Regions from separate parts of the Fictibacillus sp. 23RED33 genome, predicted to be linked through region 1. Evidence: riboswitches for the same ligand, from Rfam matches in the RefSeq annotation. Region 1 holds a riboswitch; each other region holds the start of a gene.
The links. A riboswitch is a leader RNA that binds a small molecule or an ion and turns the genes downstream of it on or off. The one in region 1 is predicted to bind thiamine pyrophosphate.
Positions count from the first base shown of each region.

Region 2: it holds a riboswitch for thiamine pyrophosphate, as region 1 does, so the genes downstream of both, thiD (bifunctional hydroxymethylpyrimidine kinase/phosphomethylpyrimidine kinase) here and tenA (thiaminase II) in region 1, are expected to answer to the same signal.
Region 3: it holds a riboswitch for thiamine pyrophosphate, as region 1 does, so the genes downstream of both, thiT (energy-coupled thiamine transporter ThiT) here and tenA (thiaminase II) in region 1, are expected to answer to the same signal.
Region 4: it holds a riboswitch for thiamine pyrophosphate, as region 1 does, so the genes downstream of both, tenI (thiazole tautomerase TenI) here and tenA (thiaminase II) in region 1, are expected to answer to the same signal.

Region 1 is NZ_JACZDX010000001.1:1,361,642-1,369,910, reverse strand. It holds gene IHV09_RS07105 (chemotaxis protein) at 1-591, opposite strand, end outside; gene IHV09_RS07100 (DUF2238 domain-containing protein) at 689-1,297, shown strand; gene IHV09_RS07095 (hypothetical protein) at 1,388-1,687, shown strand; gene IHV09_RS07090 (energy-coupling factor transporter transmembrane component T family protein) at 1,717-2,514, opposite strand; gene IHV09_RS07085 (ABC transporter ATP-binding protein) at 2,498-3,949, opposite strand; gene IHV09_RS07080 (ECF transporter S component) at 3,963-4,544, opposite strand; gene tenA (thiaminase II) at 4,546-5,250, opposite strand; TPP riboswitch at 5,336-5,443, opposite strand; gene IHV09_RS07070 (manganese-dependent inorganic pyrophosphatase) at 5,578-6,507, opposite strand; gene IHV09_RS07065 (glutamate synthase subunit beta) at 6,613-8,091, opposite strand; gene gltB (glutamate synthase large subunit) at 8,117-8,269, opposite strand, start outside.
Region 2 is NZ_JACZDX010000001.1:688,845-697,113, forward strand. It holds gene IHV09_RS03685 (APC family permease) at 1-493, shown strand, start outside; gene IHV09_RS03690 (YecA family protein) at 561-1,589, opposite strand; gene IHV09_RS03695 (DUF4349 domain-containing protein) at 1,784-2,695, shown strand; gene IHV09_RS03700 (IDEAL domain-containing protein) at 2,822-3,052, opposite strand; TPP riboswitch at 3,421-3,526, shown strand; gene thiD (bifunctional hydroxymethylpyrimidine kinase/phosphomethylpyrimidine kinase) at 3,610-4,434, shown strand; gene thiM (hydroxyethylthiazole kinase) at 4,421-5,323, shown strand; gene thiE (thiamine phosphate synthase) at 5,320-5,997, shown strand; gene thiW (energy coupling factor transporter S component ThiW) at 6,000-6,512, shown strand; gene IHV09_RS03725 (hypothetical protein) at 6,580-6,822, shown strand; gene IHV09_RS03730 (winged helix-turn-helix domain-containing protein) at 6,997-7,599, shown strand; gene IHV09_RS03735 (hypothetical protein) at 7,596-7,805, shown strand; gene clpP (ATP-dependent Clp endopeptidase proteolytic subunit ClpP) at 7,821-8,269, shown strand, end outside.
Region 3 is NZ_JACZDX010000001.1:1,069,550-1,077,818, forward strand. It holds gene rlmN (23S rRNA (adenine(2503)-C(2))-methyltransferase RlmN) at 1-267, shown strand, start outside; gene IHV09_RS05620 (Stp1/IreP family PP2C-type Ser/Thr phosphatase) at 275-1,033, shown strand; gene pknB (Stk1 family PASTA domain-containing Ser/Thr kinase) at 1,030-3,063, shown strand; gene rsgA (ribosome small subunit-dependent GTPase A) at 3,066-3,956, shown strand; gene rpe (ribulose-phosphate 3-epimerase) at 3,956-4,603, shown strand; TPP riboswitch at 4,625-4,731, shown strand; gene thiT (energy-coupled thiamine transporter ThiT) at 4,823-5,392, shown strand; gene IHV09_RS05645 (thiamine diphosphokinase) at 5,389-6,033, shown strand; gene spoVM (stage V sporulation protein SpoVM) at 6,138-6,218, shown strand; gene rpmB (50S ribosomal protein L28) at 6,706-6,894, opposite strand; gene IHV09_RS05660 (Asp23/Gls24 family envelope stress response protein) at 7,129-7,491, shown strand; gene IHV09_RS05665 (DAK2 domain-containing protein) at 7,507-8,269, shown strand, end outside.
Region 4 is NZ_JACZDX010000007.1:40,761-49,029, reverse strand. It holds gene IHV09_RS18410 (Ig-like domain-containing protein) at 1-1,846, shown strand, start outside; TPP riboswitch at 1,962-2,068, shown strand; gene tenI (thiazole tautomerase TenI) at 2,138-2,758, shown strand; gene thiO (glycine oxidase ThiO) at 2,742-3,809, shown strand; gene thiS (sulfur carrier protein ThiS) at 3,815-4,009, shown strand; gene IHV09_RS18390 (thiazole synthase) at 4,014-4,781, shown strand; gene IHV09_RS18385 (MoeB/ThiF family adenylyltransferase) at 4,778-5,794, shown strand; gene IHV09_RS18380 (hypothetical protein) at 5,833-6,114, shown strand; gene yidC (membrane protein insertase YidC) at 6,143-6,892, shown strand; gene IHV09_RS18370 (DMT family transporter) at 6,954-7,874, opposite strand; gene IHV09_RS18365 (DMT family transporter) at 8,235-8,269, shown strand, end outside.

The DNA.
Region 1 (8,269 bases):
TATGGGCTTATCGAAATCTGCATATCTGAGACCCCATAACGCCAATGGACTTCCTAATGTATAAAAGCTTGTTAGAGTCTCACCTTTTTCTAAAGGAGTCTTTTCCATGTTTCGCAAGACATCTTCAGCTATTTCTTCAGAAATGAATTGTAGATCATAAAAATAATTACTCGAAATCACGGTACCTAAACTATGTGCAATGACAAAGAGTGGTGCATCTTCACCAGCCACTTCACTTAATTTTCGAAGTCCCCTAGCATATACCTCATGTACTTTAATATAGTTCGGATTGTGATCGGCTACAGGCTGGTAGGCAATGGCATCACCAAAAAAGTGGATGACAAACTGTCTTAACTGCTTAAAATCTAGATTGTCTTCTTTATTCAGTCTTTGCCACAAGTGTGATTCTCTTTCGTTAAAGACACTTCCCCAGTATATAGGTTGGATGATCAGTTCTTTTTCAGGAGTTGCATAAAAAGGTTTAATCTGTTGAGAGAATCTTTTGGAAAGCACTTCAATAAATAAATCCGAAAAATCCTCGTTTTGATTACCGATTCCATGAAGAATAGCCACTGCGATTTTTTTAGTCATGATGTATCACATCCTTATTTAAAATTGTTTTTACGCAACAAAAGAATACGTTTCTAACTTCATATCAATACTAATGTTAGATTGTGAGGGATAGATCATGAAAGTTAACAAAATCCATGTGGTTCTATTAATCATCGTTTTCTTCTTTTTCCTGTGGTCACTTATTAAACCTGCACATTATCCAATATGGATACTAGAAGTTGCTCCAACTGTTATAGCTATAATCTTCGTTTTCTTCCTTTATAAAAAGCTAAGGTTCAATTCTCTTACATATTGCATCATTGCTTTATTATCGATTTTGACATTCATAGGTGGACATTATACCTATGATGACGTTCCCTTTTTCGATTGGCTGCAGCAGCACTATGATTTGAACCGCAATCACTATGATCGCTTTGGCCACTTTATGAAAGGTTTGTTGGCGATTGTTATACGCGAGATTCTGCTTTTAAATACACCTTTGCGTTTAGGAAAATGGGTCCAATTTATTGCAATAAGTATTACGTTGGCAATAGCAGCACTCTATGAAATTGCTGAATGGCTCGCTGGCAAGATAGCAAAACGTGAAACAAAAGACTTTGTTGGTGCTCAAGGAGATATTTGGGATGCTCAATGGGACATGACACTTACGCTACTCGGTTCATTCCTCGCATTGCTATTGCTCACTTCATGGCATAACAAGTTGATTAAAAAAGAAAAAAGGTAATTTTATTGTTTCATTAGTATTAGATCAATTTGATGCAAACCCTTCTATTATTTTTCCTTCTTTCGTCATAAACAAAACTGAGGTGAGAAAATGCAAAAAGTAAGCTCGACCGTTTGTACATTTATTGCGGGATTTCTGTTGTTCTTTGCATGGTCTGGTTATTTAAAGGATGAATTTAATATAAGTGAGTATCGAGGTTTCATCGTTAAAAAGGAAAGAACGGATAAAGTAATTAGCATCGGAGATTCATTCGTAACAGAACCACATTACATGGTTTTTTTTGAGAATGGTAAGAAGCTTCGTGTATCTAACGCTATATATTTGAAGATTAAAGAAGGCAGACATACCGTGCTGATGAAACAAAATGATAACATCACCTTAATGAAATAAAGAGACTGAAGGAATATAGTTTCAGTCTCTCAATCAGATAAATATCTCACATCCGTATTTGGTAGGAATGGAAAATGGTTAGAAAAAAGATAGGCGACTCCTATCAGAACAAGAAAATAGCATAAGAATATTAGATCATTTCTTGAAAAACCGACCTCATAATAGAAGGTCCTCTTTCTGTTTGATTGAAATCGTTTTGCTTCCATTGATACGGCTATTCGATAAGCTCTGCGAATACTTTGTGATAATAAAGGAATCGCAAGCCTTTGCATTCTTTTTAGAAAATAATTCTTTTGTTCTAATCCTCTTACCCTTTGAGCATTCATAATGATCTGGTATTCCTCAATCATGATAGGAATCAATCGTATGGCCGCCATAAAACTATAAGCAAACTTGGGAGGCAGTTTAAGTTGTTGCATGAGAGAATAAAACAGCATAACTGGTTTGGTAGTTAAAGCAAATATCAATCCAAGTATCGCAAATGATAAAGCTCTAAATCCTAAATGAATGCCTCTTATCAAACTCTCCTCTGATATTTGAATATATGCCCATTTAAACAAGATCGTTTCTCCCTTTCCAAATAGAATCATGGAAGAAGAAGTTGAAAGAAAAACAAACAAAAAGGGCAGAGATAGTAAGAGTAATTGTTTATAAGAATATCCTGTACCGAATATAAACAATGTTAAGATCACGCAAGAAAAACCGACCATAAAGTTAAGATAATGAATGTTGATGGCTAATATGAACAGACCCAATATCGTTAGTAGTTTTAGAGATGGATTTATGCTGTGTAACCAAGTGTACTTCCCACTAAATAATGAATTCATGCAGAATCTCCCTCTGTACGTTACCACCTTTATTGAGTTGAAGATTAGTTACAATTCTACCGTTCTGTACCTCCCATAACCGTGTTGCAAAACGTTCGGTAATATGATGATCATGTGTGACCATGAGAATGATCGTTCCTTTTTGACGCTCTTGTTCGATCATTTCCAAAATCTTAAACGTGTTTAAAGAGTCCTGACCAAAAGTTGGTTCATCAAGAAGTAAAATATTTGGCTTTTGTAAAAAAGCAGTGGCCACACTTAGACGTCTCTTCTGACCAACAGATAATTGATAAGGATGTTGCTCCTTTTTGCTTGTCAACTCCAGAGAAGAGAGTATCTCTTTTACATCGGATTCAATTTCTTGGTCGTTTTTTAATCCATAGGTTATTTCATCGTGAACTGAATTTGTTAAAAATTGATATTCAGGGTTCTGAAATACGAGGTAAAGAAGTCCAGAGATGTCTTTCGTTTTTCGAATAGGTACATCATTGATAAAATAGTCTCCAGATGTTTTTATGAGCTGCATCAGAGCCAATAATATTGAACTCTTTCCTGCTCCGTTTTCACCCATTATAGTGACCCATTCTCCTGAATGGATCACTAAGTGATCTACCACGATCTTAACTTCTTTGTTTCGATATCCTTTGAAAATCTGTAACTTCATGGTGTTTGAAAGTTCTTTCTTGTTATTCATGATTGGTTCTCGTTTATAATCATCCCATGCACCAGGGTACCAAATTCCAAACTCTTTGATCTTTTCCTTATAATGAGTAAAGACCATTGAAGTGTTTCCATCAGCTAGAATTTCTCCATCTGGAGTAAATACAATGAGACGATCAGCAAAATCTAGGATTTTCTCAATTTTATGTTCAACAATGATCAACGTCTTATCTTTCCATATTCTTTTTACCGTTTCCCAAATTTGTTCTGTACCCTTTTCATCAATAAAAGCAGTTGGTTCATCTAAAAATATTACATCTGGTTTCAGTGCTAATACAGATGCAATCGCTAATCGTTGCTTCATTCCACCAGATAGATGTTGAATCGGTGTATGAATGTTCTCAAGCTCAAGACCAACCTCTTTTAATAAAGAACAAATCTTGCTAGACATCTCTTCTCGAGGCACTTCCAAGTTCTCAAGAACAAATGCTAATTCTTCATCAACATAAGGCATACAGAACTGAGTATCAGGATCTTGAAATACAAATCCCCATTGATCAGGGATTTGTATTTCATCACATTTCATAGGAATATCAATTGTTCGTGGTACGAGTCCAGACAGAACCTGCAACAATGTGGATTTGCCACATCCAGAGGTGCCAAGAAGAAGCACTTTTTCACCACGATTAATAGACAAACTCATATCTCTAAACAGCAATTTTGATTCGTCCGGAAACTTTAATCTCAGATTTCTCACAGAAGTTACGCTTGTCATCCAACCACCTCAGTTATTGATCTAACGCTTCATGATCCTTTTTTGACGAAGATCGTACTAAATTCGTCACACCTGTAGCCTCTAAAGCTTTTGCGATAGAAACGGCAAACAATCCTGTAAACAAGATAGAACCGATTATTCTAAATACGATAAATAATGTTAGATTCCATGTTGAAAGATCACCGATATATCCTTTGTAAAAGTCCATGATTAAAGATCCTGCACATGAACCTAGTGCAGCAAGTGAGATGACGAAAAGATCAAATCGTTTATAACGAAATGCGAATAGGATAAATTCTGCAAACAATCCTTGAATGAGTCCGTATAGTAACACTTCAAGTCCAAATTCAGATCCCATCAAAAATTCTCCTGAAGAAGCAGCAATTTCAGCCAATAAGGCAACTCCAGGCTTTCGAATGATTAGGAATGCAACGGTCGCCGCCATGAACCACATCCCATATATCAACTGATCGATGTGAAGGCCAAACGGTTTTACGGCATAATATAGAGGTCCCCAAATCTTATACAGTATGCCAAATGCGATAGAGATTACGATTGTTACAAGGATATCCGTTAACTTTAACCCCTTTTGCATACTACCCTTCACTCCCGATCGTCGACGTGGTCAGGCTGAATGGAATCGGCCATTTTTCCAATGTATAAGCCATCTCCCAGAAGGAATACTCATACTGACAACTGATCAAGAAATGTTGAATCATCTTATTTCTCTCTACATCGCTTGCTTTTTCAGCCAATTGATTCAGTCTATCAATCTGCTCTTGTACAAGTTCTGTGAACCATTCACCGCCATATGCAGCGATCCACTCTTGATAGATGGGTTCTTGTGGTGTCGCCCCTTTGAATGTTTCACCAATCTCTTGATAGATCCAATAACAAGGCAGAATGGCTGCGATAATTTCTCCCAAACTTCCAGACTCTGCAACTCGGTAAAGGTGAGATGTATAATGGTAAGCAGTGGGAGCAGGTTCAAAATCAGCTAGTTCTTCTTCTGTCACTCCAAGCTGTTTCATAAATGTCTCATGAAGTCCTAACTCCGCGTCATTTGTACCTTGTGCATGTGCTGCCATTCTAGAAGTCGTATACAAATCCTCAGCTCTTGCAGCCCCCATCGCTTGTATTCTTGCAAAATGAGATAAATAATACGAATCTTGTAATACATAGTACCTAAACCGTTCTAAAGAAAGGTCACCATCTGCAATTCCCTTCACAAATGGATGTTGAAGGTTCGCTTCCCAAATAGAAGCCGCTCTTTCTCGCAAGATATCAGTAAATGTGTTCATATGAATCCTCCTTGTTTTATCCAACAAAAAAACCACTCTCAGCTAAGAAAGTGGTTGTATATGGAGAATTCAAAACAGGAATAAAGACTCCGCAACACCACTTCCCTACGCTGGTATAATCCAGATCAGGTTCTAAGAGTCTCAAAGTCGCACTTTGATCTCAGCCTTATAAAAGGCACCCCTAGTGGTTCGTTTTTATATAGTTGGTTTCTGTCTTAAATGATAGCAGTCTCTTTTAGATTGTCAACTATTTTTAGAAACACGACCTTTGTATAACAAAGTAAAAGGGCAAAGCCGTAGTATGGCATTACCCTTTAAAATCTTCATTTATTTGCTCATCGCTTCTGTTAAAACAGGTACGATTTGTTTTTTACGAGAAACAACACCTTTAAGGATGGCTGTGTTGTTTTCTAATTTAACGTTATAAGCTTCTTCAACAGATTGTGATCTCTTACCAAGAGCTAACGCTGTCGAGTCATTTGTTAAAATATCTGTTACCACAAACATAAACAGGTCTAGACCTTTGTCTGCAATCACTTTCGTAATCGCTGATTCCAAGTCTTCTTGATGCTTTAATACATCGCTAGCATCAACCGTATTCACTTGAGCAACTTCAATTTTGTTTTCACCAATATTAAATTCTTTAGCATCAAGTGAAATCAATTCTTCAACAGATTTATCACTTAAGTCAGCACCTGCTTTTAGCATTTCTAGACCGTACTTTTCCGCATCTACACCAGCAATTTCAGCAAGCTCGCGTGCTGCGGCAACATCTTCTTCTGTACAAGTAGGTGATTTAAACAACAATGAGTCAGAAATAATGGCAGAAAGCATAAGTCCGGCAATGTTCTTCTCAACTTGAACGCCTTTCTCTTTGTACATCTTGTTTAAGATTGTAGCTGTACAGCCAACAGGTTCAGCACGATAGTATAAAGGATCGCTTGTTTCAAAATTCGCGATACGATGATGGTCAATAACTTCTAATACTCTTACTTTGTCAATGTCATTTGCACTTTGTTGACGTTCATTATGGTCAACTAAGATTACCGCGTTTGCTTCAGCAGAGACATGTTCAACTAAACGCGGAAGTTCAGCTTTAAAATAATCTAATGCATATTGTGTTTCACCATTGATCTCACCTAGGCGAATAGCTTCTACGTTTTGTCCTAATTTAGTTTTCAAGTCAGCGTAAACGAGAGCTGATGTAATCGTGTCAGTATCTGGATTTTTGTGTCCAAAAATAAGTACTTTTTCCATGCGTCTACTCCTTATAAATAAAAGAATTGTTTTAGCCTAAGCCCTATTTTATCATAGATAAAAAGCTTTTGGCTTTTGGAGTTTATTGTAGCATGGAAAAAAGTATTAAGGCAAAACCGTACTTCCCATCAACGATAGATCCACTTGACGTGCACAATCACGTCCTTCTTGGATCGCCCAAACGATTAAACTTTGACCACGTCTAGAATCACCTGCTGCAAATACTCCATCTACATTTGTTCTATAGTCACCATGTTTAGCATCTACTTTGTTATGTTTGACTTCAACACCAAATTCTTTTAAGACTGGCAGTTCTGTACCCTCAAAACCGATCGCGATGAAAACAAGATCAGCTGGCCAGATTTTTTCAGATCCAGGAATTTCTTCAAAAACCATATTTCCTGCATCATCTGATGTTCTTTTCATCTGAATCGTATGAAGTTCTTTTAATCGACCATTATGATCTGATACGATTTTTTTCGTTTGAACGGAGTACTCTCTTGGATCATGTCCGTATTGAGCAGTAGCTTCTTCATAGGCATAATCCATTGTGAAAATGTTAGGTTGCTCTGGCCACATGTTTGCATCACTGCGCACATCAGGAAGTTTAGGGTGCTTACCAAATTGAACTACACTCTTACACTTTTGTCGAAGAGCCGTTGCCACACAGTCAGCACCAGTATCGCCACCACCAATTACGATTACATTTTTACCTTCTGCATCAATAAGTGGTTCAGAAACTTCGATGTTCAACAGCCTCTTCGTTGCTTGTGTTAAATAGTTCATAGCAAAATGAACACCATGAGCTTCTCTTCCTTGAAGAGTTAAATCTCTTTGTTTCTGTGCACCTGTACATAGAATTATAGAATCATATTGATTCTTTAGTTCCTCAGAGGTAACATCTTTTCCCACCTCTGTGTTAAGAATAAAATCAATACCCTCTTGTCTTAATAATTTGATTCTTCTTTCCACAACATCTTTATCCAACTTCATGTTGGGAATTCCATACGTTAACAATCCGCCGGCTTTGTCTGCTCTCTCATAAACGGTAACAGAATGACCCGCTTGGTTCAGCTGGTCAGCAGCAGCAAGTCCAGCTGGTCCTGAACCAACAATAGCGACTTTTTTTCCTGTTCTTCTTTCTGGAATCCTAGGTTGGATCCAGCCGTTTTCAAACCCTTTATCAATAATTGCTTTTTCAATGTTCTTTATGGTTACAGCAGGTCCAGCTAATTCAACTGTACATGATCCTTCACAAGGAGCAGGACAAACCCGTCCTGTGAATTCAGGAAAATTGTTTGTTTTCATTAAACGGTCAAGCGCTTCTTTCCATTTTCCGCGATAAACCAGATCATTCCACTCAGGTATCAGATTGTTAATAGGGCAGCCTGCAGCAGCCCCATTAATCTCGATACCAATATGACAAAAAGGTGTACCACAATCCATGCATCTAGCGCCTTGCCTTTTCAACATATCTTCTGGTTGTTTTTTTGTATACTCTTTCCAATCTTTAAGACGTTGGAGAGGCTTTCTCTCTATCGTTTCTTCTCTCGGGTATTCCAAAAATCCGGTTGGTTTTCCCATTTAAAATCTCTCCTCTCATCTCAATTTATTTCAGGATTAATTTTGTCGGTCCAGGTCTGCCACTTGCTTTCGCTGCGCTTGAACCTGCTTCAAAAGCGTTCATAATCGCTTCATCTTCGGAATATCCAGCTATTTTCTCTTCTTCTATTTTCTTAATCATTTCTTTGTAATCATGTGG
Region 2 (8,269 bases), 670 kb from region 1:
ACTAATAGCAGTCGGCATCGCGGTATCCATATTTGGTTGTTTGAACGGTAAGATTTTAACCATTCCACGTGTTCCTTTTGCTATGGCAGAAAGAAATCAGCTTCCGATGGCAAAAACGTTCAGCTCAGTCAGTGAAAAATATGGTACTCCTATCGCTGCTACGTATTTGCAAGTAGTAATTGCTATTATGATGATGATTGTTACAGATCCAGACTATCTATCAGAGATGGCTATATTTGCGGTTTACATCTTTTATATATTTGCTTTTTATGCTGTGTTTAAACTGCGTAAACGCAATAAAGACCAAAAGCGAGTCTATAGCGTACCGTTATTTCCAGTCGTTCCTATTTTCGCGATCTTAGGCTCTTTATATATTGTTGTCGCGACTATACTCAACGACCCTATTGATAGTTTTACGGCAATCTTTATAACTGTTGCTGGACTGCCCGTTTATTACTGGCTAGAGCGTAATAAAAAACAAGACTCCTTATAAAGGAGATCTTGTTTTTTTGCATGATAAAACCCGCCTAAAACAATAGGCGGGTTATTCAAGTAATCGTTTATACGCTTAATAATTCTTTCATTTCACGATAACGTGAAGATAGACTAGCTGGTGATACGCCATACTTTTTAGCCGTTTCTGCTTGAGTTGAAGCGATACCTCTAATGTCTTTTGAGACGAGGTAATCAAGAGCAGCCGCATAGATCTCTTCTTTACGGATAGCAGGCTTACTTTCTGTAATGTACTCGCTCCAAAGCTTTTCTGCTTCTTCAACAACTTCTGTCTCAGCGTTCGCTTTAACGAGTTCAGTTACAGCGTTGTATTTTTCATCTTTCAAATCCGTTGCTTCTTCCGTTTTTTCAACTCTTGACGTTGTTGTACCAGTTGCTGTGTTCTCAGGTTGAGACTGAGGCACACCAGCACTAATATCAATCAAAGAGAGCTGAAGTACAGCAGGGAACTCGCTTCTAAATATTTCGTTCGCATCGCTTTGTGGCTGAATATCTTCTATCGCAGCTTTTAACGGTGGAAGTTCAGTCATAGGCATTTCCACATATCCAACATAAAACTCATGGTTGATGCCGTTTGAAACGAGTGTTCCAAGTAGAGCACTTTCTGTTTTTGGCTTTTCAGCAGCATTGATTGTTACATCATACACAGCTTCTGTCCAAATATCCTGTACGGTAAAGATGAATCCTGTCTTCTGCTCAATTACTTTATAAAGGGATGGTGAAGCTGTTGTCCAACCAGCTAGTATTTCCGCGACTTCTGGTTTAACAGCGTTCTTCACTTTCTCTACATAAAGTTGTACAGGCGTTTTATTATCCTTAATCTCTGAGCAGAAAATTTCCCAACAAACTGCAATATTTGCGTATGTTTGTTCTTGCTCTTTAGCCACAGGGTACTTTTTCACATACTTGGATGTACGTTCAGCTAAATCCTGCTGATAGTTCTCCAAGGCATATTTGATGAGTCCTTCTTGATGGAAGGATACTTCACGTGTTTGCTCTTCTTTATGTAAGCAACATTTTTTATATTTTTTTCCGCTGCCACAATAGCACGGATCATTTCTTCCTATCATTGACATGCTATTCCTCCAGTAAACCACTTACTTATCCTGTACATACTAGCATAAATCGGTTTTTTTTCAAACTACAAATCATCAGACACTATTTTATCACAAAAATGTCTCAGAAAAAATCATTCAATAGGTTGGTTTTTTTGGGAACTGAAACCTTTTTCTTCTAAAAAGCGTCTAAGCGAAAAAGGGGGTATCACGATATGTGGAAAAAATGGAAATTGTGGGTATTTGTTGCTGTACTTCTGTTGAGTGCATGCAGCAGTGAGAGCAGTTCGAAAAGTGATAAAGCTATAGATCAAGATAGTGGTGGGAAACAGTCAGAAGCCAAGGTAGAGAGTTCATCAGAAGAGGGAAGTAGGAATGGTGAATCAGATAATGATAAAGCGGAACAGCAACTAAAAAACCAAAGGAAAGTAATTTATAACGCTGATCTCATGATCGCAGTGGATAAATTGCAAAGCTCGATGGAGACTGTTCGAGAAACGGCAGAGAAGACAGGCGGATATATGGTTGAGTCTACTACTAGTATAGGTGAAAAGAATGATGAATCTGGTGTGATGGTTGTTCGTGTGCCGATGAAAAGTTTTCGTGTGTTTTTAGATGATGTTCGAAGTTTAAGTAAAGGAACACCACACGAAAATGTTACTGGAGAAGACGTTACAGAAGAATATGTTGATCTGACTTCACGGTTGAAAGCAAAGCAACAAGTTAGGGAACGTCTTGAGGCTTTTATGAAGGACGCACAGAAGACAGAAGACTTATTAAAGATATCTGGTGACCTAGCTGCCGTACAAGAAGAGATAGAACAGGTAGAAGGGCGCTTAAACTTTTTGAAAAATCAAAGTGATTACTCAACGGTTACGATACAATTTGAAGTGAAAAATTTAAAAGCGCAAGAACTTCAAACAGAAGGGTTAAATACGTGGGCAAAAACGAAGGTGCTTTTTATGGATACGGTAAACTTTTTAATGTCTGCGATTTCATTAATTGTAGTGAGTATTTTAGGATTAGCACCGATTTGGCTGATTGTAATTATTGTGGTTTATGTATGGTGGCGGAGACGAAAAACAGAACAAAAGAAAAAGCCGGAATCACCGACAACTATGTCTTAAGAGATATGTGTTAACCTGTCAGTAACTGGGACGTCAGAAACACCCTCTGCAGCACGGATGATCCGTTTGCTGAAAGGGTGTTTTGGCTTTTACGGCACCTTTTAAGTGGTGTGCCGTTTTAAAGCACTAGCTGAGAAACGCTTTGTATTCTGCGCTTAATTTCATAAAACGTTCTTTATCTTTTGTATCCAAGGCAATGTCAATTTCTCTCTCATAATACGCTTTGTAATAATTGTGAAGGGCCTCATCTAATACCATTTGGGCAATAAGGCTGAAGGCAAATGGGTCTCTTTTTTGTTGTTTGTATTGCACCATCTCATTTTGGTTCTTGTTAAAAGAAGTGTTTTTGTCTTTCATCCTGTTTCCCTCCTTAAAATTATCTCCCTATCCAATTAACCTTTTATGTTTCTAGGTTTCTACTAGTATACTGAGCAAGATGCCTAATGACAACCATTTTATTTGAAAATTCTGAAAAAATTATACATTGTATCTAAAGTGCTATGTTTTCACCACCTTTTGGGAAAAATGTTAATGATTTGTCATTTTTATTTCTGTTCGCTGCTCTTTGTTACAATTGTTTAAATTCTATTTTTTTTATGTTGTAATAGTGTGTTAGTTATTATTTCCCCGTATTTAAAGATGGTTAAACTTTTTGAAACACGTAACCTAAAAATAATTGACATTGTTGTTTATGTATGAGTAGGATTGTGTTAACTCAATAATGTCATTTTCGCTAGGGGTGCTTATTTTAAGCTGAGAGAAGGTTGTGACCTTCGACCCTTTGAACCTGATCCAGTTCATACTGGCGTAGGGAAGCGGTGTGGATAACAGTTTCCTTTATGAAATGAAATTTTAAGCCACCCGCCAATCAGCGGGTGGCTTTTTTTGCATTAGGAATTAGGAGGTAGATGAATATGGGACAACTGATAAAGGTAAGTAAAGCACTTACGATTGCAGGATCAGATAGTGGCGGTGGTGCAGGTATTCAGGCTGATCTAAAGACGTTTCAAGAGTTAGAGGTGTATGGTATGTCGGTCCTTACGGCAGTCACTGCACAGAATACGACAGGCGTTCAAGGCGTATATCCAGTTTCTATAGAAGGTTTAGAAGCTCAGTTAGTGTCTATAGGCAGTGACTTGACGCCGGATGCGATAAAGACTGGAATGCTCTTTTCAGGTGAATATATTGAGAGAACAGCTTATATGATAACTAAATTCGGATGGGAAAACGTAGTGGTCGATCCAGTTATGATCGCAAAAGGTGGGGCTACATTGTTAGGAGAAGAAGCATTACATGCTATGAAAACATGTATGCTACCGCTAGCGAAGATCGTCACACCAAACATTCCTGAAGCTGAAGCATTAACAGGTATAACGATAAACAGCAGCGAGGCTAGAGAAGAAGCGGCAAGAGTTTTGTTTGATTCGGGTGCTGATCATGTTGTAGTAAAAGGCGGACACTTTGGAAACGGTGAATTTGTTTCGGATCTGGTATTTAATGGCATAGAGATGATTGAACTTGTAGAGAAGCGGATTCAAACGAAAAATACTCACGGAACGGGTTGTACGTTTTCAGCAGCATTGGCTGCAGAGCTTGCATACGGGAAAAAGGTCGATAGTGCGATCGTGCATGCTAAGAAATATATACAGACCGCAATTGAACATGGAATCGATGTTGGTTCAGGTCATGGACCGGTCAATCATTTTGCCTATAGGAGGATTGCACATGAACAATACTAGGATACAAGAATGGAAAACGTTTGTTTCACAGATTAGAGCAGAAAAGCCACTCATTCATCATATAACGAATAATGTCACCATGAACTTTCTGGCCAATGGAGTCCTCTCAGCAGGAGGGAGTCCAATGATGGTGCATGACGCATGTGAAGTTGAAGAAGCTGTAGGGGTTGCCGATGCGTTAGTCCTGAACATTGGAACAATAGATGAAGCTTCAGCAAAATCTATGATACTCGCACTTCGTAAAGCATTTTGCGCTGAGGTTCCAGTTGTCCTTGATCCAGTAGGAGTAGGTCTATCATCATTCAGGCAAGAGCTCATAAAGAAGTTATTATTTGAATATTCAGAATTGAAAGGGGTCAGACCCCGAACAATTCTGACAATTTGCGGAAATGCTGCGGAAATGCAGTTTCTGGCTGAAGGGGCTTGGGAAGGAAAAGGTGTGGATGGTGATTTGGCGACCTCTGAAGATGATCTGATCAAGCTTGCGGGTGCTGCGGCAAAGCAAACAGGCTGTCTTATCGCCATGACTGGAAGTAAGGATGTTATTTCAGATGGTGAAAAAGCTATCGTGCTTTCTCATGGTGATCCGATGCTTTCCTATGTCACAGGTACAGGATGCTTTGCTACCTCAATGGTAGCTCTATATCAAGCCAATCTGAAAAAAGAAGTCACAAAGGAGACAGTAAACATGCCAGTCTTAGAACGAACCGCATTAGCTATATTAATGCTTACTAAAGCGGCAGAAGAAGCTGTTAAAACTGCTCAAGGACCGGGAAGCTTTCAACAAAATCTTCTTGACCAGCTTTTTCAGTTAGAGACTACCCATGAAATATTTCATGAAACAATCCACTGGCAAGATCACATGTTGAAGGAAGGGGCAAATAGATGAGAACCAAAGCTAAAACACGTTTAGAACAAGATCTATCACTTTATTTTGTAGCTGGAACGATGAACTGCAGTTCACCAGAAGATTTTTATCGTATTCTCTTGCAAGCGATCGAAGGCGGGATTACTGCCTTTCAGTTCCGGGAAAAAGGTGTGAACTGTTTAAGTGGTCAAAATCAGTTAGAAATGGCAAAACGTGCAAAGGAAGTTTGTCAAGAACATGATGTTCTTTTTATCGTGAATGACGATCTAGACTTGATGAAGGCGGTTGATGCAGATGGCCTTCATGTTGGTCAGACAGATGGAAAGCTGGATATCATACGCCGTGAAACAGAAGGTAAACTATTAGGTGTTTCGGCACATACTCTAACTGAGGCAGCGGATGCTATCAAACATGGTGCGGATTATATCGGCGCAGGTCCGATCTATCAAACGTCCACAAAACCTGATGCGAAGATTCCGGTAGGAGTTGATTTAATCAGAGAACTTCGCAGCAACCAGATAAACGTCCCACTTGTTGGGATCGGTGGAATCACACTTGAAAACGCGAGTAAGGTCATTGAAGCAGGTGCTGACGGTGTTGCAGTTATCTCAGCAATCAGTGGTGCAATAAATCCTACATCCGCTTCCGTTAATCTGCTTCATTCTATCCATCGTGCAAAAGAGAATCGTAAGTGAAGATTTCTGTCCAAAAGATTACTGTAATGGCGATGTTGGTCGCAATTGGGACAATCTGTTCTCATTTGTTTTGGATTCCTGCTGGGGTGGCAAAAGCGTTTCCCGTTCAGCACGCGATCAACGTGATGGCAGGTGTGACACTTGGACCCATTCCGGCAGTTATTATAGCTTTTAGTATCGGCTTGTTGCGTAACTTATTTGGAATCGGTTCATTGCTTGCTTTCCCAGGAGGAATGATCGGGGCATTTGTAGCAGGGTACCTTTATAAAAAGGGAAGAAAGTATGTCTTTGCCGTTATAGGCGAATGGATAGGGACAGGGATCATCGGAGCTATTATAGCAGTGCCAGTAGCTACAGTTTTTCTAGGAACAAAAACTGGCGCATTCTTTTTTGTCACTCCTTTTTTAGTCAGTTCAATTGTGGGTGGAGTAATCGGTTTGTTAGTCATCCGTGTACTTCATAAAAATGCTGCAGCAAAAAACTGGCTAAGATCGAACCAAGAAAAATCTGTATGAAGAAATGCACCAGATAGGCCTCCACATCGTACACTATGTACTATCAACCGGTGAATAGGGGGCCGATATGATGAAAAAACGTCCAAAACGCTGGGTGTATACAGAAATGGTTCTCATGTTCTTAGGGCTACTTTTGGCTATTTATAACGGTAAGACTTGGGAAAGTCCAACTGTATTATTTTCAATCTTGATGGTGATTTTTATTTTTCGGGCAGTAGAGCGAAAAATATTTAATCAAAAAACGGAATTTTGGTTGAACGCAGGAATGGCCACGGTCTTTTTCATCCTTGGAATCGGACCGTTCGTATAAGGAGTATAAAAAGAAGCAGGCTGAAGAGAAGTCAGTCTGTTTTTTTTGTTTCTTTCTATAGGCAAACGTATATTTTTTTCAAATCTTTGACAAAATGACGTGTAACGTAATAAAATAATTTTACGTAAAGTTATATTTTTACGTCAGGCCAAATAATGAAGTGAGGTGATGAGAGTGAATAGGAATCAAAGTATGCCAGAGACGTTTATTGTCACAGAACCAGAACAAGCAGCTGCGCTATTGCATCCTGTAAGATCTGAGCTCATAAGTTTGTTAAAGGAGCCGCGTTCTGCGACAGAGCTATCAAAAAGAATGAACGATTCCGCTCAAAAAATGAATTATCATCTTAAAGCACTTGAAAAAGTAGGCCTTGTAGTACGTGCAGGCACAAGGAATGTAAGAAACCTTGTAGAAGTTCTATACGTAAGTGTCGGCCGTTCGTTTTTATTGTCAGATTCACTAGGTCTCTCTGCTGACACGATGAAAAAGCTCCAAGATCAAACGGCTCTTGCTCATGTGTTATCACTCACTGAGAAGATCAAACGAGATGCCATTTCCTTAATGGAGCAGTCGGAAGATGAAGAGATACCAAGCGCAGTGATGGAAATGGAACTAGCACTTTCCAACGTTGAACACCGCAATCTTTTTTTGCAGGAATATGCAGATATGCTCACCACTCTCATTCAAAAACACCACAAACCGAACGAAGAGAATGCAAAGATGTACTACGTTTCAATGGCGATGTATCCAAAACCTGAAGGAGGCGGCACAACGTGAATAAGGAGAATAAAAGTACGGTTATCCCAATCAATCGCGAAGCAGCAAGTGATGATACTAACATCATTCCTATGAAAACAGAAGTACAGGTTACAGAAACAGAAACGGTACAGGAACCAGCTAAAATTATTTTTATCACATCAGGATTTGGAAAAATACATGTTACACCAAAAACAAATACAAACCCGATGGCAATCGCAGCCTAACTAGGAGGAAAACAGATGAATCTAATTCCAATGGTAGTAGAATCTACAAATCGCGGAGAGCGGTCTTACGATATTTACTCACGCTTGTTAAAAGATCGAATCATTATGCTGGGGAGCGCGATCGATGATAACGTAGCAAATTCCATCGTTGCTCAATTACTCTTTCTAGCAGCTGAAGATCCTGACAAAGACATCTCCATCTACATCAACTCACCAGGAGGTTCTGTTACTGCGGGGCTAGCGATCTATGACACGATGCAATTCATTAAACCCGATGTTTCGACTATCTGCATCGGCATGGCGGCTTCAATGGGAGCTGTTCTCATGGTAGCTGGTGCAAAAGGCAAGCGTTATGCGCTTCCGAACGCAGAAGTGATGATACACCAGCCGTTAGGTGGAACACAAGGGCAGGCATCAGATATGGCGATTCACGCGAAACGCATCTTACAAACACGCGAGTTGTT
Region 3 (8,269 bases), 290 kb from region 1:
TTGTTCGGTAAAGTTAACGATTCCGTAGAACATGCGAACGAGCTAGCAGACTTAATCAAAGATATTAAGTGTCACGTAAATCTTATTCCAGTAAACTATGTACCAGAAAGAGACTATGTCCGAACACCGAAAACACAAATTTTCAAGTTCTTAGAGACGTTAACCTCCAGAGGCATTAATGCCACCATCAGAAGAGAACAAGGACATGACATTGATGCTGCATGCGGTCAGCTGCGTGCGAAGGAACGTAAAGAAGAGACGAGGTGACGGGAAGATGCAAATTGCCTTTCAAACAGACGTTGGAATGGTAAGGAAGCATAATGAAGACAGCGGGGAAGTGTTCACAAAGGGTGAACACTTTCTTGCAGTTATCGCAGATGGAATGGGTGGACATAAAGCAGGAGATATCGCTAGCCAAGAAGCCCTTAAAGTGATGAAAGATGCATGGTCTCAATTTGAAGAAAACATGGAAAACGTGAAAGAATGGATCCAGAACGTTTTAAAAGATACGAATAAACATATCTTTGATTTTTCTCAGGAGAATCCTGAAACTAGAGGTATGGGAACTACGGTTGTGGCTGCTTTAGGTACGAATAAAGAAATTACAGTCGCACATATCGGTGACAGCCGATGTTATCTGTATTCGAATGGGGAACTGAAAAGAGTAACGGATGATCATTCTCTAGTCCAAGAACTAGTGAAATCTGGTCAAATTACAGAGGATGAGGCAGAGATTCATCCAAGAAGAAACATGATCATGAAAGCTGTCGGTACTGATGAAACCGTAGAAGCTGAGTTTAATACGATCACTTGGCACAATGGTGACTATCTTTTGCTTTGTTCGGACGGTCTATCAGATAAAGTATCTTCTAAACGTCTTCAAGAAGTGTTTGAAAATCAAATGGAATCCGTTACCGAGAAGGTAGAACGATTGATCACTTGGGCAAAAGATGCCGGTGGAGAAGATAACATTACTGCTATCCTTATACAGAACAGTTCTGACACAGAAACAAAAGGGGAAGCAATAACATGATAGGAAAAAGAGTCAGTGGCCGCTACAAGCTTTTAGAAGTTATCGGTGACGGCGGAATGGCCATCGTTTATAGAGCAAAAGATTTAATATTAGATAGAGATGTAGCAGTAAAGGTTCTACGATCTGAGTTTAATAAAGACGAAGATTTCATCAGACGATTTAAAAGAGAAGCTGAATCAGCAACGAGTCTTAACCATCCGAACATTGTGAGTATCTATGATGTTGGAGAAGATGAAGAGATCTATTTTATCGTGATGGAATATGTGCAGGGAAAAACACTAAAGCAATACATAAAAGAACATGGCAAAATCTCGGTAGAAGAATCTCTGCATATTATGAAGCAGATCGTTTCAGGTATGGCGGTCGCTCATGATCATGGAATCATTCATCGCGATATTAAACCGCATAATATATTAATTACTGATAACGGTATAGCAAAGTTAACAGACTTTGGAATTGCGCTCGCTATTACTTCAGCAACGATCACGCATACAAACTCTATTCTTGGATCTGTTCATTACTTTTCGCCTGAACAAGCAAGAGGCGGTATCGCGAACGCAAAATCTGATATCTATTCTTTCGGAGCAGTACTCTATGAAATGGTTACAGGGAGAGTTCCGTTCGTTGGAGATTCGCCGGTGTCGGTTGCGTTAAAACATCTCCAAGAAAATGTGATCGAACCACGAAGATTGAATCCTGAAATCCCACAGAGTGTGGAGAATATTGTTTTAAAGTCGTTGGCGAAAAATCCTTTAAAAAGATATGACAGTGCTGATGAACTGTTGAGGGATATGAGTTCAGCGTTAGATCCAGATCGTATGTATGAGCAAAAGTGGAACGAAGAAAACGAGGAAGATGAGAAAACAAAGTACATTCCTCCTATAGTCGTGCCACCAATCGAAACACCTGTGAAGAAAGCAGAAGAAGAAAGAGAAAAAGAAAAAGAGAAAAAGCCCGAAAAACCTAAGAAGAAAAGAAACTGGTGGCTTATTTTACTTATATCACTTCTTTTGTTAGGCGGTGCGGGAATAGCTGCTTTCACGATGATGCCTTCTATCTTTTATGTTGAAGAAGTCAGTGTTCCAGATGTAGCGGGAGAAGAATATGTAGATGCTTTTGATAGCTTGAGAGCCGAAGGGCTTGAAGTGAAACGGCAGGAAGTATTTGATCCCGAGATTGAAGAAGGTCTTGTAGTAAGGCAGGATCCATCTCCAGGAACAAAAGTGAAACAGCAAGCAATCGTTACGTTATTCGTATCAAAAGGACCTGAAAAGGAAAATATGCCTGATGTAGAAGGCTATAATATAGAAGATGCGAAAGAACGTTTGAAAGAAGATGGCTTCTCACAGATCAATATCGACTATGAAGAATCAGACACAGAGCCAGAAGGTACGGTGCTCGAACAAAGTCCTGATCGTGATGAAAAAGTAACACCTGCAGAAACTGAAGTTACACTAACAGTTAGTTCTGGAACACCAACCGTTCAAGTTGAAAACTTAATAGGTGCGACAGAACAAGATGTAAATACGTTTGCTGAGAATGCTGGTCTTACCGTTGAATTTTCAAAAGAGTTCTCTGATACGGTCGAAAAAGGAAGAGTGATCTCGCAAAATCCATCTCCTTTTACGCAAGTAGAAAAAGGAGCAACGATCTCTGTCGTTCTTTCTGATGGCCAAGAAGAATCAGAAGAGCCTCCTGCTGAAGAGGAACCACCCGCCGAAGACCGTACAGTGACAAAGGATATCGAAGTTAAGCTAGATAAGAAGGACAGAAGAGAACCAGTTACAGTAAGAATTGTATATTCCGATAAAAACGCTTCAAATGAAGTTTTTGTTGAAGAACAGATTACAGACAAAAAGAAATATCAGCTGCCTCTGACGATCGCTGAGGGAGGTTCTGCTTCTTACGTTGTATATATCAACGGAAAAGAAGAGGAATCTGAGACGATAAATTATGATGATGCTAAAAGTGCTAACGCAAGAATGAGTAATGATAATAATGATGATGAGGAAGGGGACGATGGTGATTAAGCATGCCTGAAGGAAGAATTGTTAAAGCGCTCGCTGGTTTTTATTACGTTAAGGAAAATGGTAAGGCCGAAGTTTTCCAATGCAGAGGAAGAGGTAATTTTCGCAAAAAGAAAGTAAATCCATTGGTAGGGGACTGGGTAGAATACGAGTCAAGCAACATTACAGATGGATACATTCTTGATGTGAAGGAACGCAAAAACGAGCTAGTTCGTCCTCCTATCGCGAACGTAGACCAAGCCATTCTAGTTTTTTCAGCTACTGAACCGGATTTTAGCACGCTTTTATTAGATCGCTTCCTTGTTCATATTGAAGCGAACGATATCTTACCTGTTATTTGTATCTCAAAAATGGATCTTATACAGAAACCTGAAGAGATCGAGGAAATCAACCATTATATAGAGGCTTACAAAACATTAGGTTATGAAGTCATTCCAACTTCGACAAAAACAGATGATAGTCTTGAAATGTTCTATCCACTTTTCAAAGATAAAGTTACCGTTTTTGCAGGGCAGTCTGGAGTTGGTAAATCTTCCCTTTTGAATGCGATCAATCCAGAGCTTATGCTTGAGACAAATGAGATTTCAAGCCATTTAGGCCGAGGGAAGCACACGACTCGTCATGTGGAACTCATTCTCTTTGGTAATGGCTTAGTTGCTGACACGCCTGGGTTTAGCTCGCTAGATTTCTTAAATATTGAAGCGGAAGACTTATCGATGTACTTCCCAGAAATGGACGAGCTTCGAGGCGATTGCAAATTTAGAGGGTGCTCACATACGTCTGAACCGAAATGTGCAGTTAAAAAAGGGGTAGAGGACGGAGTCGTTCCAAAGTTCCGCTACGACCATTACGTAAGTTTTTTACAAGAAATTAAAGATCAAAAACGGAGGTACTGATGATTAAAATAGCTCCATCTATTCTGTCGGCTGACTTCTCAAGGTTAGGCGATGATATAAAAGCTGTAGAAGAAGCGGGTGCGGATTATATTCATGTTGATGTGATGGATGGCCATTTCGTACCAAACATCACGATCGGACCACTGGTTGTTCAAGCGATCCGACCTGTTACAAAACTTCCGTTAGATGTACATCTCATGATTGAAAATCCAGATCGATACATTGAAGAATTTGCAAAAGCAGGTGCAGATATTATTTCTGTGCATGTTGAAGCATCACCTCATCTACATCGAACGGTTCAACTCATTAAACAACAAGGTGTAAAAGCGGGTGTGGTGATTAATCCAGCAACACCAGTCGATTCTATCAAACACATAATACAAGATGTTGACCTTGTGTTGTTAATGACTGTTAATCCTGGGTTTGGTGGACAAGCATTCATAGAGAGCGTAGTGCCCAAGATCAAAGAGGTGTCCGATCTCGTACAAACACAAGGATTGAACGTTGAGATTGAAGTTGATGGCGGTGTAAATCCAGAAACAGCTCGTCTTTGTGTGGAATCTGGTGCGAATGTATTAGTTGCTGGTTCTGCCATTTATGGGAAGAAAGATTTAAAGGATGCAATAAAAGCCATTCGTGGTGTATAATTGATTAAAGAAAATTAAATAAGCAACCACAGGGGGAGTCCTTTAAAGGGCTGAGAGGGGAGTGTTCTCCCGACCCTTTGAACCTGAAGCTGGATCATACCTGCGTAGGGATGTGGAGTCGTATGACTTTTTGAATGTATATCTAAAAAGCAACCGAGCTCACATGCCGGTTGCTTTTTTTGTTTTTCTGTTAGCATAGAAAATAGGGGGTTATCATGTATGAAAGCAAACAACATATCATTATTAACAGAAATCGCTATCATGTCAGCTTTATCATTGATTTTAGGCTTAATTAAATTTGCTGGTCCTTGGCCACAAGGTGGTTCTGTTTCGTTAGAGATGGTTCCAATCTTTTTAATGGCTTTTAGAAGAGGGCTAAAGGCAGGGGTGCTTACAGGCTTAGCTGTAGGACTGCTTCAGCTTCTTGTGAACCCTTACGTTATTCATCCAGCACAGATGATCTTAGACTATCCGTTAGCGTTCGCTCTAGCGGGCGTTGCGGGGGCATTTGCGCCGTCTATCACTCAAGGTGCCAGCAAGAGAACGTTCTTGATGGTTACAGGAATTTTCGTAGGTTGCTTGTTAAGAACGATCTCACATGTATTATCAGGAGTTATATTCTTTAGTGATCTAGCAGAAGAGATGAACATATGGCTCTATTCGTTCTTATACAACGGATCGTTCATGGTCGTTATTTTCGGGATTACTGCTCTAGTCGTTATACTACTAACAAACACAGCTCCTAAACTACTGCACGCTGCTCATAACGGTCGCCATCAAGCAGCATGAAGATAAGCATAGTTGCAGGAGGTCCGGAGCATTTGATTCCTGATTTGAAGCCATATGATCTATCAACGGATCATATTTGGATCGGTGTCGATAGAGGAACCCTCTTTTTATTGAGAAATGATATCTTTCCACAGTATGCATTTGGTGATTTTGATTCTGTTTCTGATGATGAGAGAAGAAGTATAATGAACTCTTCGATAAAAGTGAATCAATACCGATCAGAAAAAGATTCCACTGACATGGAGATCGCATTAGAGTGGGCGTTGAAACAGAATCCAGAACAAATTCTCATATTCGGTGCGACTGGTGGAAGGTTAGATCACGAACTGATGAACATCCAACTTTTATTTAAAAGTCGGAGTAATCTTGCAGATGTAAGGATTAAGGATACAAGGAATGAGATCTCACTTCATCTACCTGGATGTTATGAAATTGAGCAAGATCACAGATACTCATATATCTCATTTCTGGCTCAAAGTGAAGAAGTGACAGGTATCACCTTAGAGGGATTTAAATACCCGTTAGACCAAGCTAAACTTCAGGCTGGTTCATCGTTATGTGTTTCCAATGAGCTTGTAAATAAAAGTGGTACTTATTCTTTTGACTCCGGCATAATATTGATGGTAAAGAGCCGTGATTAAAAAATCACGGAATACAGGCCCCAAAGCACCTTTTTATAAAAAGGGGAATAAAGTATTTATTGTTTAGCTCTTATCATTTTTTATGGGCCTGGAGGAGGGGTAAGATGAAATTTTATACCATTAAACTTCCTAAATTCTTGGGAGGCTTCGTACGTGCCGTCTTAGGTTCTTTCAAAAAAGGATAACAAACAAAAAAAGCGCTTGTGCGCTTTTTTTGTTTGTTTTTTGAATATTTGGTTTCGTGTATAGTCGGTTTCTGTGAAAGTAGTTGATTTCCGCTCCAGGTTGCACGCTTTCCATGGGGCGAACGGTGAGCCTCCTGCCGCTTTGCGCCATTAGGAGTCTCCACCTGACCGCTTCAAGTTTGTCTCTCTGCTCCTGCGTCTACAAGTTTATGCTAACGAAGTGAACTTCCTCGTCGCATGCCTTGCGAGAAGCACCTCATGTTGCAGGCAGGCAACCTTACGCTCCAATCAACTTGCCTAAGATGAGAAAAAGAAAATACCCAAAAAGCAACAATCATTTAGAAAGAGTCTTTTAAAAGAGAATAATTTTAAGATTGGATGATTTACTGTCCAGTTTAAAGAAAATACTGTCCACTTGAATCTATTTTGGTCATCAAAGCGCTTTTTGGACAAAGAAAAAAACAGCAGCGGTTGCTGCTGTTTTTATTTATACACGTTCAACTTTGCCAGATTTAAGGGCACGAGCAGATACGTATACGCGTTTAGGCTTTCCGTCCACAAGAATACGAACCTTTTGGACGTTAGCTCCCCAGCTTTTCTTTGATTTGTTCATTGCGTGAGAACGCTTGTTACCAGTTTTAGGTCCTTTTCCAGTAATAAAACATTTACGAGCCATGTAGGTGAACCTCCTTTACAGCAAAAAAGCTTTGCATCAATTCAATCGTATGTTAAATACTAAATAATATTAGCATGACTTCAGTAGCAATGCAACATATTCGTAAAAGGTTTTCAAGTAAATTTCCTTGACAATACTATTTACATAGTGTGAAATGTAGTAGTCCTTTCAAAATAGGCTGATGTATAGTAAAATATTTGTTAGCCATTTAACAAATTAAAGGGGGATATAAGCATGTCCATTGAAATGAAAACAACCTATGGTCAAATTGATATTTCTAATGAAGTAATTGCCACTATAGCCGGTGGAGCAGCAATTGATTGTTACGGAATTGTTGGCATGGCATCAAGGAAGCAATTAAAGGATGGAATAACTGAACTTTTAGGACGTGAAAATTTCTCCCGAGGGATCGTTGTTCGACAAGAAGAGGATGAAGTACATATTGACATGTACATCATCGTTAGTTATGGAACAAAGATTTCTGAAGTGGCTCATAACGTTCAGAACAAAGTGAAATATACCCTGGATCAAATGCTTGGTTTGGCGGTTGACTCAGTCAATATCTACGTTCAGGGTGTCAGGGTGACAACCCCTTAGTTAGGAGGAAGTTTTGTGTCTTTAAAAGTATTAGATGGAAAAAAGTTTTCAAAAATGGTACTCGAGGGTGCTTCAAACTTAACACGGAATGCAGCAATGGTCGACGCACTTAATGTTTTCCCTGTACCAGATGGTGATACAGGAACGAACATGAACTTAACGATTACTTCTGGTGCAAAAGAAGTAGAAAAAAACACGTCTAGTCAAATTGGCGCTGTTGCCAGTGCTTTTGCTAAAGGCTTATTAATGGGAGCGCGCGGAAACTCTGGTGTTATTCTTTCACAGTTGTTTAGAGGATTCTCTAAATCAATCGAAGGAAAAGAGACGATTAACGCTGCTGAATTTGCCAATGCATTTGATAAAGGTGTAGAAACTGCTTATAAAGCAGTTATGAAACCAGTAGAAGGTACGATTTTAACTGTAGCTAAAGACGCTGCAAAAAAAGCAGTTAAAGAAGCTAAAAAATCAGACGATATTCTATACATTATGAAAGAGCTTGTTAAAGAATCGAAAGCTTCCTTAAACCGTACTCCTGATCTACTTCCGGTTCTAAAAGAAGTTGGCGTTGTTGATTCTGGTGGACAAGGGTTAGTCACTGTTTATGAAGGGTTTTTAGCTGTACTTGAAGGCAAAGAGCTGCCGAAAGTATCTGTTAACGCTCCTTCGATGGGTGAACTTGTTAACGCCGAGCATCATAAAGCACAGATGCACATGAAGACGGAAGATATCCATTTCGGATATTGTACAGAATTTATGGTAAGGTTCGAAGAAAAAAAGA
Region 4 (8,269 bases), on a different contig from region 1:
TGATTTTACAAAGGTTACTGTAACAGCGAGTGATGATACAGAAGTAGAATGGATAACTCTTGGGCTTTATAATACAACTGGACGAGGAAACAATCACGTAACTGATTTTATAAAAACAGAAGATGGAACATTTGAAGCAACGTGGTGGATTCCGCAGTTTACAGACCCTGGTGAGTGGAGAGTGGACTGGATATATGCTGGTGATGCAGCAGGCAATCAGTATAATTGGGACGATTATATGGGTGAATACCCAACATTCTTTGACACCATTCAAGTGTTAAATGACAATCCTGACAATACAGCACCAACGGTATCAAGCATTCAATTTGTGAATGAAAGCGTAGAAGCAGGCAAAGATAATACCATTCAGCTTGTAGCAGAAGATGACGTCTCTGGAATCAACTTTCTTTCAGTAGAATTGAGAAATGAAATGGGACAACGACTTTATATAGATGGAATCTATCCAAATGAAGAGGGTTCATGGTCAGCCGATTTTGTCGTTCCATCTTATATGAAAAATTCAACGTTTAAAGTATGGAATGTATACACACAGGACAATGCAGGAAATGTTGATCATCAGTTTTATGAAGAAGAGTATCCAGTTGGATTTGATACATTTTTGGTTGTAAACGATAACGACGATGTGAATGCACCAATGATTGAAAGTGTAACATTTGAAAAAGATTCAATGGTTACTGAAGATTCCAATACAGTAAGAGTTGCGGCAAGTGACGATAACAGTGGTATCGAAAGTATTGAGATTTACATGACGAGCCCTACCGGTAAAGCAGAAACGAGCACAGCCCTTTTTCCTAACGATGAAGGCATCTTTTTAGGGGAGTTTACAATTCCGCCTTACACTGAACCAGGTGAATGGAGAGTTTCTAAAATTATCGCTAAAGACTTTGCAGGTAATGTTTTAGATAATGTGTATACAGCAGAAAACTATCCAATTACATTTGATACGTTTTCTGTAGAAAACACGGAATTTGATTTTACACCTCCAACAATTAATAAAGTGATTTTCCATACACCAGAAGTAAAAGGTAACGAAGAAGCAAAACTTACCATTTACGCTGAAGATTCTCAAACCGTACCAGCATATATAGAAGTTGAATTAGTGAGTCCAAGTGGTACTCAGATGTTAAAAGGAAGCTCTGATTATTTGGATGAAAGCGGATTGATGCACATCTCAATATCAATACCTAACGATGCTGAGTATGGAGATTGGTTTGTAAAGAATATAAAAGTTATAGATTTAGCCGGAAACGAAGCGAATTATTCATACAGTAGTGATGACTATCCATCTGAATTTGGTAAGCTTTTTGTAAACAACGATAAGATTGCTCCAAGCATCCCTTTTGTTAATGAAGTTAGCGATAATACTACTATAATAACGGGCAATGCAGAGCCGCTATCAACAATTACTGTTTTAGTAGGTGGAGAGTTGTTGGCAAAAGGCCAGGCGACAAAAGATGGTGCTTTTACCATTGAAATCCCATCACAAAAAGTAGGAACTTTATTAACAGTAAGTTCTGCTGATGCAGCGGGCAACGAGTCAAAAGTTGTAACTATTACAGTTTCAGATAAAACTGCGCCTAAAGCTCCAACCATTGTTAAAGTGACAAAGGAAATGATTGCAGGGATGGCAGAACCTCAATCAACTGTTACAGTTACCGATCAGGTAGGAAAAGTGATTGGTTCCTCTAAAGCAGATGAAAAAGGAAGCTTTGTAGTGAGATTCATCAAACAAAAAAATCATGCCGTTTTGTTTTTGAATGCAATAGATTCTGCCGAAAACAAAAGTGATAGGGTAGAGATTTATATTAAGGAAGCTAGAAAATAGATAAATACCAGTCTGAGTATTTTACTTCGACTGGTTTTTTTGTACCTTATTTTCTGCAACTGGTTGTTATGAAAGCCCTTTATCGATAGAATAGTAGTATATAAAATTAAATAATCATTACCACTAGGGGTGCCTTTGTTAAGGCTGAGATTAAAGTGAACTTTAAGACCCTTGGAACCTGATTTGGTTAGAACCAGCGTAGGGAAGTGGTGTGTGGATCAGATACTACGCTATAAATTCTTAAAACTGTGAAACCACCTCTTTGCTACATAAAGGAGGTGGTTTTTTATTGTGGAAAAACAGCTTCATGTAATTACTACGGGAAGGCAAAGTGATGAAGAGTTGGTTAAGATAGCGAAACTCATTCATCCGTACATCACGGCGCTGCATGTACGAGAAAAAACAAAGTCTGCGAAAGAACTCAGTCATCTTATCCATCTTCTGCAGAAAGCTGGAGTGCCTCCCTCTAAAATTATCGCAAATGATCGGGTGGATGTAGCGCTTTGTACAGGTATAAAAGGTGTTCAGCTGACACATCACAGTTTAGATGTGTCACAAGTGCGAAGAGCTCTGCCTGAAATGATGCTCGGCTGCTCTGTCCATTCTGTTTCAGAAGCACAGGATGCTGAACAAAACGGCGCCGACTTCATCATGTATGGTCATATTTTTAAGACTTCTTCCAAACGTGATGCGGAGCCAAGAGGGTTAGATCAGCTTCAACGTGTGGTAGATCAAATCACAATTCCGGTCATCGCGATCGGAGGCATTACACCAGAAAACGTACGGAATGTCATCGGAACAGGTGCATCTGGAATCGCCGTAATGTCAGGCATTTTAGAAGCGGAATCACCACTAAAAGCGGTGAAGCTGTACAAACAACAACTGGAGGTGTGGGATGCGCACAACGTATGATGCCATCATTATTGGAGGCGGCGTGATCGGCTGTTCCATCGCCTATGAGCTTTGTAAACGAAACAAACGTGTGCTGCTTCTTGAAAAAGAAACAATTGGGAGCAGGGCTTCAAGTGCTGCAGCTGGCATGCTCGGTGCAGAGATGGAGTTTGAGACCAATCATCCACTCTATCTGCTCGCAAAAGAAAGTCGGGACTCTTTTACCCCTTTATCACAGGAGCTTTTCGATGTTTGTGGGATAGACATTGAACTGATCCAGAAGGGGATTTATGAACTCGCGTTTACAGAGGAAGAAGCGGATGATTTAAAAAGAGAAGCGGCCAAGCGTCGAGATCAAGATGAAGAGGTTTTCTGGCTTTCAGCTGAAGAACTGATCATAAAAGAACCCGCATTATCCTCACTTGTAAAGGGAGCTCTCTATTTTGAAAAAGATGCTCAAGTGTCACCTGTTAAGCTTACTCGAGCCCTATATCAGTCCGCAAAAATTCTCGGTGCCGAGATAAAAGAGCATACCGAAGTGGTTAGGCTTCTCCAAACCAACAACAGAGTCACAGGTGTCGTAACAACGAAGGAAACGTTTCATGCTGATTCCGTCATAGTAGCTTGTGGGGTGTGGAGCTCAGATATCGAGCCTTCACTAAAAATGGTGCCTGTAAAAGGGGAATGTCTTTCCTTTAAAACACAGCGTCTACTACTCACAGGTACGGTAAAATACAAAAATTGTTACCTCGTTCCAAAGCGAGAAGATCGAATTTTTGTTGGCGCGACAAGTACATCACACGTCTTTAATGAAGAGGTTACATTTTCAGGTCTATTTGAATTGATGGAGAAGGCAAAACAAATCGTTCCTGAACTAAGTGGTGCTCATTTTGAAAAAGCATGGGGAGGCATCAGGCCCCAAACGCTATCCGGTCAACCCTATATCGGTCCTTCTCCACATAAAGAGGGGCTCATTCTTGCAACGGGGCACTATCGAAACGGCATTCTGCTTTCCGCTATAACTGGAAAAAGGATTGCTGACCATATTGAAAGCGAGGTATATCATTCGTGAAACTTATGATAAATGGAGAAGCGGTCATGGTGCCAAATTCTTTGCAGTCGATCACAGATCTGCTGAAGCACCTTAACTTACATGACCAAGTGGTGATTGCGGAAGTAAACGAAGAGATCATCAATAATCAAAAACAAAGTGAAACTCAAATAAAAGAAAACGACAAGATCGAACTTGTTCGATTTGTTGGCGGAGGTTGATTGTATGTTAAACATTGGACACTATTCCTTTTCATCTCGATTACTTTTAGGTACAGGCAAATACCCGGACTTTAAAACACAAAAAGAAGCGGTAGAAGCTTCTGGTTCTGAGATTTTGACGTTTGCAGTTCGTAGAATGAACATCTTTGAAGAAAGCCAACCAAACTTTTTAGAGATGCTTGATCTGAAAAAATACACATTGTTACCGAACACAGCAGGTGCGAAAACGGCAGCAGAAGCGGTACGCATTGCAAAACTGGCGAAAGCATCGGGATTATGTGATATGGTAAAAGTAGAAGTCATCGGATGCGACAAAACGCTGTTGCCGGATCCAGTGGAAACGCTTAAAGCCACAGAAGAGCTATTAAAAGAAGGGTTCATCGTGCTTCCTTATACGTCAGATGATGTGGTCCTCGCGAGACGATTAGAAGAGCTTGGTTCACATGCAATCATGCCTGCCGCTTCTCCAATCGGTTCCGGGCAAGGAATTATTAACCCGCTCTATTTAAAATTTATTATTGAGCAAACGAAGGTTCCGGTTATAGTTGATGCAGGGATCGGTAGTGCGAGTGACGCGATGATTGCGATGGAGCTCGGAGCAGACGGTGTGCTATTAAACACAGCCGTAGCGGGTGCGAAGGATCCTGTAAAGATGGCCCTTGCAATGAAAATGGCGGTAGAAGCTGGAAAGTTAGGGTATGAAGCGGGAAGAATCCCGAGAAAAGAAACGGCAACAGCGAGCAGTCCTTTAGAAGGGTTGAGTGTGAAGTGAATGAGCGTTATTCAAGACAGGAATTATTTAGCCCGATCGGTATAGAAGGGCAATCAAAAATTCGAACAAAAAGCGTGCTCATCGTTGGAGCAGGTGCCCTTGGAGCAGGAAGCGCTGAAGCTCTTACTCGTGCAGGGGTAAAACGGATTGTTCTTGTTGACCGCGATTACGTGGATTGGACGAACCTTCAGCGTCAGCAGCTCTATTCGGAAGAAGATGCAAGAAAACAGCTGCCAAAAGTAGTCGCTGCAAAAAACAGATTGAATCAGATTAATTCTGAAGTAGAAATTCAGGCACATGTGATGGACATGGGGATTGAGGAAGCAGAAGAACTGATCTCGGGTATCGATCTGATCATGGATGCGACCGATAATTTTGAGACGCGGTTGTTGATTAACGATTTGGCGCAGAAATATAAAGTTCCGTGGATTTATGGAGCGTGTGTTGGAAGCTACGGAATTTCTTACACGATTTTACCTGGAGATGGACCGTGTTTGAACTGTTTGCTTGATAAGATTCCGGCGAACGGACAAACATGCGATACAGCAGGAATTATCTCTCCAGCTGTACAGATGGTCACCGCTTATCAAACAGCCGAGGCGTTAAAGATTTTAGTTGAAGACTATGCATCTATCAGGAAAAAGATCGTAACATTTGATACGTGGACCAATCAGCACGTTCAATTAGGGATAGGAAAAGCGAAGAAGGTAGATTGTCCATCTTGCGGAGCTAACCCAACATATCCTTATTTAGAAAAAGGCGCTGCATTAAAAACAGCTGTTCTTTGCGGTCGGGATACTGTTCAAATCCGTCCCGCTCATGCTGTTGAAATTGATTTACAAGAGATGGAGAAAAGATTATTGCCACATGGTGACGTTCGCTGTAATCCTTATTTACTGGAGCTTCAAAGTGGCAGTCACCGCCTCGTTCTTTTTAAAGATGGACGTGCACTTGTTCATGGAACGAAGAATACGACAGAAGCGAAATCTCTGTATCATAGATTTATAGGGTAAGAATTTTGTATAATGAAGTATAGGAGGTGATTTGATTTATGGAGTTTTTTGATCTGCTGTATCAAACGGACGCATTAGTTTTATCCATTAGTATCGCACTAACGTTCATTATAGCTAAGCAGCTTTCGGTCGTTCATCGATCTCTTGTTCATAGATCAAATCACCATGTGAAGCAGGACAGGCTATGTTACGAGAAGAGAATGACCGACTCTCACCTCGTTCAAAACTATTGCTTCATTCGAGACGAGATCGCACGGACAATGTTTAGAAAAGAAACGCCAGATGATAAAGAAGGGCACGTTTACTCCTTGTTTGCTTAGATTTTTTTAAAAACAAGGAGGAACAAATTTGAAGAAATATATATCCATTCTTTCATTGCTAGCGATTTTTCTATTATCCGGGTGCAATAACACACCGATTACAGCAGAAAGCCCAGGTGTGTGGAACCATTTTTTCATCTACCCGTTTTCAAAGCTCATTCAATATGTGGCGTATCTGTTTAACGATAGCTATGGGATTGCGATCATCCTCTTGACGATTGTGATACGATTCCTGATCATGCCGTTAACGTTAAAACAAACGAAAAATCAGGAAAAGATGAAGGAAATTCAGCCGGAGATTCAACAGCTTCGTGAAAAACACACGGGGAAAGATCGAGAATCTCAACTGCAATTACAGAATGAACTGATGGCTGTTTATAAAAAACATGAAGTTAACCCGTTATCGATGGGGTGTTTGCCCCTCTTGATTCAGATGCCGATTCTGTTTGCGTTTTATTATGCAATCATCAAAACGAAAGAGATCGCATTGCACAACTTTCTTTGGTTTAACTTAGGCACAGCAGATCCTCTGCATCTGCTTCCGGTATTAGCGGCTTTAACAACGTTTATCCAATATAAAATGAGTACAACGGAGCTTGCTGCTTCAAATCCGCAAATCAAAATGATGGGTTACGTGATGCCGATCGTTATCCTATTTTCGGCATGGAAGCTTGCTGCCGTTCTGCCTCTTTATTGGATGGTCGGGAATGTGTTTTTAACGATTCAAAATGTGGTGCTGCAGAAACGGAAGAAGAAAACGGCTTCTGCTAGCTTGTAATAAGAAAACGACCAGATTTTTTTAATCTCTGGTCGTTTTTTATGTTCGTATGATGCTCTCTTTATGCCGCGTGTTTTTTGCGCAATCTTTTGTTCCGAATCTCTTCAACAGCACCAGATCCTAAGAGGACACCTGTGATGATAAGCAGAAATCCGAAAACATGCTGAAACAAGATTTGTTCACCTAAAAAGAGATACGCACCCACAAGAGCGAAAAATGGATTCAGGTTAATAAAGATGGAAGCTTCTGATGCTCCGATTTTACCGATGGCCTCATTATAGAGCATATGACCGACTGCTGTCGCAATACAAGCTGAAGCGAAATAGATCAGCCATAGCGAAACGGTCGAATTCTCAACAACTCCTGCAAATCCTTGTGGCTCTTCGATCAATCCGATTACGATCAGGAACAGTGAACCGATCACCATCATATAGCCGGTCATGAGTCGTGGATCTAACGTGTGCGCCACACGCTTGATCAGGATAAAGCTTACAGCTTGCGTGAGAACAGATAATAAAATGTATCCGTCACCGAACGAGATTCCTGCTACCTGACTGTTTCCTTCTAAAACGATGAATGCAACACCTGAGAACCCAAGAAGAAGTCCGATCGATTTTAAGAGCGTAAGAGGTGTTCCTAAAAACGAGATGGCAAGAATAGTCGTTAGAAGTGGCGACATTCCCATGATCAACCCGCCGTTCGTGGCTGTTGTTTCGGTTAACCCGATGGATAAAAAATAATGATGCGCAACAACATTAAAGATCGACGCCAGAAAGACATACCAAAACTCTTTTTTCGTAAGCCACCGAACTTTTTTTATTATAGAGAGAAGCAGAAATACGGTTAAGCCCGCAGTTAGAACACGAATTCCAGTGATTGTAACAGGCAAAAAGTTCGTAACCAAAATTTTCGTCGCGGTTACGTTTAACCCCCACACCACCATCACTAGGAATAAAATCACATACGTCCGATACGCTTTCATTATGTCATCTTCTTTCTTCTGCTTTTTACTTCATAAAGTAAAGTATTTCAATGATTTTAATTTCCATTGTACAGCATTCAAAGTGGATTTACAGGAAAAAAGCTTACAAATTTTAGATTGAGGCGAAATGACCATATCTACTTTAAAAGGTAGTCTGCTATAGTGGGAGAAAATGATTTTGAAGTTGTTGATAAAGGGTCTGTCAGGTTCCATTTTGTCGAATCGCCTTTATTTTTGATTTTTGACTTAATTGGTCGCTGTTTTGACTTAATGCGTGGCTGATTAGACTTAATCTGCTATGAAAACGACCTTATTGAACCCCAAAACGACTTAATCTCTAAAAAAGAGGTGATCCACAGCATGCAAAGAGTTAACCCGTATGTACTTTTAGTGAT